DNA from 2 places in the Pseudolabrys sp. FHR47 genome. Region 2 is predicted to be linked to the other one. Evidence: riboswitches for the same ligand, from Rfam matches in the RefSeq annotation. Region 2 holds a riboswitch; the other holds the start of a gene.
The links. A riboswitch is a leader RNA that binds a small molecule or an ion and turns the genes downstream of it on or off. The one in region 2 is predicted to bind S-adenosylmethionine.
Positions count from the first base shown of each region.

Region 1: another riboswitch for S-adenosylmethionine. It lies ahead of metA (homoserine O-succinyltransferase); the one in region 2 lies ahead of E8Q40_RS04655 (O-succinylhomoserine sulfhydrylase).

Region 1 is NZ_CP039740.1:2,771,323-2,774,728, reverse strand. Features, by position in the region: gene E8Q40_RS13650 (amidohydrolase family protein) at 1-142, shown strand, start outside; partial or broken gene E8Q40_RS22230 (DUF2254 domain-containing protein) at 139-1,364, opposite strand; SAM-I-IV-variant riboswitch at 1,594-1,700, shown strand; gene metA (homoserine O-succinyltransferase) at 1,744-2,709, shown strand; gene E8Q40_RS13630 (pirin family protein) at 2,687-3,406, opposite strand, start outside.
Region 2 is NZ_CP039740.1:935,081-938,486, reverse strand. Features, by position in the region: gene E8Q40_RS04665 (helix-turn-helix transcriptional regulator) at 1-39, opposite strand, end outside; gene E8Q40_RS04660 (2'-deoxycytidine 5'-triphosphate deaminase) at 200-1,267, opposite strand; SAM riboswitch at 1,391-1,469, shown strand; gene E8Q40_RS04655 (O-succinylhomoserine sulfhydrylase) at 1,578-2,771, shown strand; gene E8Q40_RS04650 (SGNH/GDSL hydrolase family protein) at 2,794-3,406, opposite strand, start outside.

The DNA of each region.
Region 1 (3,406 bases), 1.8 Mb from region 2:
ATGGATCAACGAGCGCTGGGCGAGCTACGACGACATCATGGGCGAGTATCGCTCATGGCTCAAGCAGTTACCGCGCGAGCAGGCGCAGCGCATCGCCTGGGGCAACGCGGCGCGTCTGTTCGGCGCGGCGAAGGTCGATTAACCGCCGGCTCCCGATGCCTCGCCGTTGCGACCGTTCGATCGCGCAGCGTCGATGGTTGCCTTGAGGTCGTTGCGATCGTCGTCTTCCTTTATGCTGCGGCCGCCGGCGTTGACCACAAGACGCAAATGCTTCTCCAGCGCCGGGCGTTGTCGCTCGTTGGCCAGCTCCAGCAATTCCCCGATATTCTTGGCCAGACGGATCAGAACGGCGGCGTGTCCTTCGGCCGTCTGCCTGATCTGGTTGAAGGCCGCATCGGTCAGCCCCTCGAAGGTGGACACCGGAAGTACCAGACGGACGATGCCTTCGTCATCGGCGAAACGCGATTGCGCGGCGCCGCGATCCATTACCAGCCGCAGTGACAATGTCAGCCGGTCGATGACGGCGATCGCCGTGAATGGATCGTTGATCCCCGGTGACAGGGCGCGCAGGGCGACCTCGACCAATTGATGCACGGAGAATTCGAGGTCCTGCACGGCGGTACGGGTACGGCCGGCGACAAAGGCCGACTGCACCGGGCGGGCGAGATCCTCGGCCGCCATGCGCGGGGAAACACGGGCCAGCGTGGTGCCGGGAACGGCGTGCTGGCCGGGCCTAACCTGCAGTTCGATCAGCGCCTTGGCTTCGGCGGCCTGGCGCACGAGAGCCCCGATGTCGACCGCCTGGACATAGCCGCCGGTCGCGACGGGAATGATACCGGTCGCGGTTTTTCCGACGACAGCGACGGGGGCTGCTCGGCATGTTTCTCCGGCAGCAGGCGCCGGATGTCACGGTCGAGCGCCGCGCCGACGCGATCGATCACATTGTCGGCGATGATGGCGCGGGCGAGGTGATGAACGAAGACCAGCAGACTGGCAAGGCTCGCAAGCACAAGTATCGTGCCGACCGTCACCGCAAGATTGGCAACCGAGCCATCACCATACGTGCTGCGCAAAACGAGCAGCAGATAGACCACGGTCGCCATGAACAGGCCGAGCGATGCCTGGGTTTGCCAGTCGCTCATAAAATTGCGGATCAACCGCGGCCCCAATTGTTGCGCCGCCAGCGTCAGCACCACCATGGTGATCGAGATCGCGAGCGTCGCCATCGTGATCATGGCACCGACAAGATTGCCAAGGAATTGCGGGGCCTGCTCGGCGCTGCCGCTATACAGAAACCAGACCGGATCGTCGCCGATATCGATGTTGATGCTGCGCATCACAAAGGCCAGCAATGCGGCGGTCATCGCCATGACCAGCGGCATGGCCCACAGGCTGGTGCGGACATTGTCCCAGATCGTCAGCAGTCGTGGAATCAAGTGGGCTCCTATTCGGGGACGATGGAAGGGGCGGATGTGGAACCCCGGTGGGCCGGTATCGTTCCGTCGGAGGGCTGGGCCCTGGTATCCCGTCAACCTCGCGCCGGGGCCGCCAGGACCGGCTGCTTGCGGACCGGCTCCCGAACGTATATTCATTAGCCAGCATCAAGAGTTGGGCATCGCCCGACGCCAACCTGCTTCCCGAGCAAGGTGGCGCTCCCCGAAAGGGAGGATGTGGCCGAACCGGCAACGAAACGGGCTCAGTCACAGTCGGTCGCGCTCACGAGATTGAGGACCGACTGTATCCATGCCGATCAAGATTCCGAACAATCTGCCCGCGCGCTCCATTCTGGAAGCGGAAGGCGTCAGCGTCATGCTCGAGAAGGATGCGGTCCGGCAGGATATTCGCCCGATGCGGATCGGTCTGCTCAACCTGATGCCGAACAAGTCCAAGACCGAGACGCAGTTCGCGCGCCTGCTCGGCGCCTCGCCGCTGCAGATCGAGATGACGCTCGTCAAGATGTCGGAGCACGTGCCGCGCAACACCTCGGCCGATCACATCCTGTCCTTCTATCGCAACTGGGAAGACGTGCGGGAGGAGAAGTTCGACGGCTTCATCGTCACCGGCGCGCCGGTCGAAACGCTGCCGTTCGAGGAGGTGACGTATTGGGGCGAGCTGGAACGCATCTTCGACTGGACGCAAACCCATGTACACGGCCTGATGACGATCTGCTGGGGCGCGCAGGCCGCGGTCCATCGCTTCCACGGCATGCCGAAATATGCGCTCGGCAAGAAGATGTTCGGCGTCTACCGTCACCGCGTGCTCGACCGGACTTCGCCCTATCTGCGCGGCTTCTCCGACGACTTCGCGATCCCGGTGTCGCGCTGGACCGAGGTGCGCCGCGCCGATATCCCGCCGCAGAGCGGCATGAAGGTGCTGATGGAGTCGGACGAGGCCGGGGTGTGTCTGATCGACGATCCGGCGCATCGCGCGCTGCACATGTTCAACCACATCGAATACGACAGCGGCTCGCTGGCGGACGAATATTTCCGCGACCGCGCCGCCAATGTCGCCGTGGAAGTGCCGAAGAACTATTTCCCCGGCGACAATCCGGACGTTCCGCCGCTCAACCACTGGCGCAGCCACGCCCATCTGTTGTTTGGCAACTGGATCAACCAGATCTACCAGACGACGCCGTTCGACGTTGCCAAGATCGGCACCGTCGAAATGGCAGGGCCGAACGCGCGCGTCATCGCTCAGGCAGCGGAATAAACTCGATCTCGTCGCCGGGCACCTTGTCGAAGTGGCCGGCCTTCCAGTCGGCCTTGGCCTGCTCGATGCGGTCCTTGCTGGACGAGACGAAATTCCACCAGATGTGCCGCGGCCCGTCCATTGGCGCGCCGCCGAGCACGACGAAATGCGCGTCGCTCGCCGCCGTCACCGTGATGCTGTCGCCCGGCTTGAACACCAGAAGCCGGCCGGCCTCGAACCTGTCGCCGGCAATGTCAATGACGCCATTGACGACATAGACTGCGCGCTCTTCGTGATCGGCGTCGACCGGCAGCGTTTGGCCAGCCTTGAGCGTGACGTCGGCGAAGATGGTCTCGTGCAGCACCGGCACCGGCGAGGTCGCGCCGTAGAGCGAGCCGGTGACGACACGAACGATCTTGCCGTTGTCTTCGACGACCGGGAATTCGCCCGTGTCGTGATGCGCAAAGCCCGGCGCGGTTTCTTCATGCGCTTTGGGCAGCGCCACCCACATCTGCAGGCCGTGGATCGGGCTGCCGGTTTCGCGCAAGCCGGCTTCCGTGCGCTCCGAATGCACGATGCCGCGACCGGCGGTCATCCAGTTGATCTCGCCGGGACGGATCGCCAGCGCGGTGCCGAGACTATCGCGGTGCATGATTTCGCCGTCGAACAAATAAGTCACGGTCGACAGCCCGATATGCGGGTGTGGGCGGACGTCCAG
Region 2 (3,406 bases):
CCGTCCGAGGTCTCGCAACAAGTTCAAATCCTGGCGCATGGCACGTTTTCGTATCTTAAATTCGATAAAGATACGTAAAGGTATCTTTTCGGAAAGTCAAAAGATACGTTTTCGTATCAAAATGCCAAATATGATACGTTTGGGTGTCTTCCGAAGACACCCCGCGGTACGGCCTCTGCCGAGGCCCTCCAACAGGGCCTCAAACCTTGAAATGCTTACTGAGCTTCAGGCTCTGCGCCTGGTAGTTCGAGCCGATGCCCTGCCCGTACAGGCTCTTCGGCATGCCGAGCATCTTCTCGTAGACCAGCCGGCCGACGATCTGGCCGTGCTCGAGGATGAACGGCACTTCGCGCGAGCGCACTTCCAGCACCGCGCGCGATCCCTTCCCGCCGGCGCCGGCGTATCCGAAACCGGGATCGAAGAAGCCGGCATAGTGCACGCGAAATTCGCCGACCAGCGGATCGAACGGCACCATCTCGGCGGCAAAGCCGGGCGGCACCTGCACCGCCTCCTTGGAGGCGAGAATGTAGAACTCGTCCGGATCGAGGATGAGGCGCTGGTCCGGCCGCGCGTCGATCGGCTCCCAGAAATCGGCGACGTTGTAACCGGCACGGCGTTCGACATCGATGACCGCGGTGTGGCGTTTGGCGCGATAGCCGACAATGCCCGACCTGCCCTCGCCGGCGATGGTGCCGGAGAGATCGACGCTCACCGCGATGCCGTCGGACAAATCCGCGTCGTCGCTGTCGACAAGGCGCTGCTCCTTGTGCAGCGCCTTCAAGGCTTCGGCATCGAGCTGCGCGTGGCCGTGGCGGAAGCGGATCTGCGACAGGCGCGCGCCTTCGCGCACCAGCACCGGAAACGTGCGCGGTGAAATCTCGGCATAGAGCGGACCGATGTAGCCGGCTTCGATGCGGTCGAAGCCGCGCATCTCGTCGGCGATGACGCGGGTAAACACGTCGAGTCGGCCGGTCGAGCTTTTCGGATTGGCGGCGGCGGCAACGTCGGCCGGCAGCGCCAGGCTTTCGAGCAGCGGCACAATATAAACGCAACCGGTCTCCAGCACCGCGCCGTCTTTCAGCGAGAACTGATGCAGCGTCAGTTCCTGGATGCGTTGCGAAACCTTGGCCGTGCCCGGCAGAAACGAGGCGCGCACGCGATAAGCGACGGTGCCGAGACGCAGATCGAGGCTCGCCGGCTGAATCTGGTCGGGCGCGAAATCCTTCTCGCGCCGGATCGCGCCGTCGGCGGCGAGTTGCTCGATCATAGTATCGGGCAGAATGCCCTTGGCATCTTTGGCGAAAGTCAGCGGCACGCCCAACCTCTCTGGTGGGTGCCGATCTAACCCAACCGGCCGCTTGACGGGAAGCCGCGCGGGCCGCTAAAAAGGCCCTTATCCCGTGGTCATTTGAGCCGGCCGGCTTGCAGCCACGTAAAACAAATCGCTAAAAGGCCGTGGACATGCTGCCCCTGGGTTTCAACCAACCCTCAGGACATATGTGGCCCGGCCGAGGTAACCCCTCCGGCCGGTTTTTTATTGGCCGAGCGCGCCCCGCGCCCGGCCGAAGGAGCCCACGATGTCGGCGTCGAACGATCCCAAGAGCTACCGCCCCGAAACCCGGCTGGTGCATGCCGGCACCTTGCGCTCGCAGTACAACGAGATGTCGGAGGCGATCTACCTGACGCAGGGCTATCGCTACGAAAGCGCGGAGGATTGCGAGGCACGCTTTTCCGGCAAAATCCCGGGCTATGTCTATTCGCGCTACTCGAACCCAACCATGGACATGTTCGAGAAGCGCATGGCCGCACTCGAAGGCGCCGAGGCCGCGCGCGCCACCGTGACCGGCATGGCCGCGGTGACCAATGCGCTGATGGGCCTTGTCCGCGCCGGCGATCATATCGTCGCCGCCAAGGCTTTGTTCGGCTCGTGTCGCTGGGTGATCGAGGAGTGGCTGGCGCGCTTCGGCGTCACCTTCACGCTGGTAGACGGCAAGGATCTCGACGCCTGGCGCAAGGCGGTGCGCAAGGAGACCAAGGTTCTATTCATGGAGACGCCGACCAATCCGACGCTCGAAGTCTATGACATTGCGGCGGTGGCGGAAATCGCGCATGGCGTTGGCGCCAAGCTGGTGGTCGACAACGTATTCGCAACGCCGCTCTATCAGAGCCCGCTTCAGTTGGGCGCCGACGTGGTCGTTTATTCCGCAACCAAGCACATCGACGGTCAGGGCCGCGTGCTCGGCGGTGTCATTCTCGCCAGCGAAAAGATCATCGCCGACCATTATCACAACCTGCTGCGCCAGACCGGCCCGACCTTGCCGCCGTTCAACGCCTGGGTGCTGCTGAAGGGCCTCGAGACGCTCGCCGTGCGCGTCGAGCGTCAGACCAAGACCGCGGCCACGATCGCCGACCGGCTTGCCGGCCACGACAAACTCACGCGGATGATCTACCCCGGCCGCGCCGATCACCCGCAAGCAGATATCGTGAAGAAACAGATGAAGGCCGGATCGACGTTGATCGCCTTCGAGATCAAGGGCGGCAAGGAAGGCGCGTTCCGCTTCCTCAATGCGCTCAAGCTGATCCTGATCACCAACAATCTCGGCGACGCCAAGAGCCTGATCACGCATCCGACGACGACAACGCATCAGCGCCTGACGCCGGAACAGCGCGCCGAACTGGGCATCGGCGACGGACTGGTGCGGCTGTCATGCGGGCTCGAACACCCGGACGATATCGCCGAGGATCTGCTGGCGGCGCTCGAAAAGGTCTAACGGGTTAGCGCGATCCGCCGCGCTATCTTGCGACCGCCTTGGCCGCCACGATCGGACGCTTCACCGTCTCGGCGATTGCGACGCCGAGATTGTGCGCCATGCAGCCATAGCCCCAGTCGTTCATGTGCAGACCGTCGGCGACGACGAAGGCGTCGAACGGAATGCGCTCGACCTCGCTCCAGTGCTTCATCACCGCGAAGCGGCGGAACAGGCCGACGTTTTCATCGCGCGAAATCTCGGCGATGAAGTCGACCATTTGCGGCGCGTGCGGCTTGGCAATGACCTTCGGCGCATATTGCGGATCGATCAGGATGGTGTCGGCGCCGCTTGCACGGATCTTGAACAGACCCATGCGAATGGAGGCGCCGCGGTCGCTCATCTGATGATCGCGGATCAGCGAGTTGGTGCCGAGTTGCCACAGCACGAGGTCGGGCTTGTTGGCGATCACATCCGTATCGAAGCGACGCAGCATGTCCGCCACTTCCTCACCGTTGACTCCCTGATTGATGACATTGAAGCGGGCCTTCGGAAACTGCTGCTGCAGCTCGGCCGCCAGCCGGTTGGGGTAGTTCATGGCCGGCGACGTCGCGCCGGCGCCCGCGGTCGACGACGAGCCGATGGCGACGATGGTCACC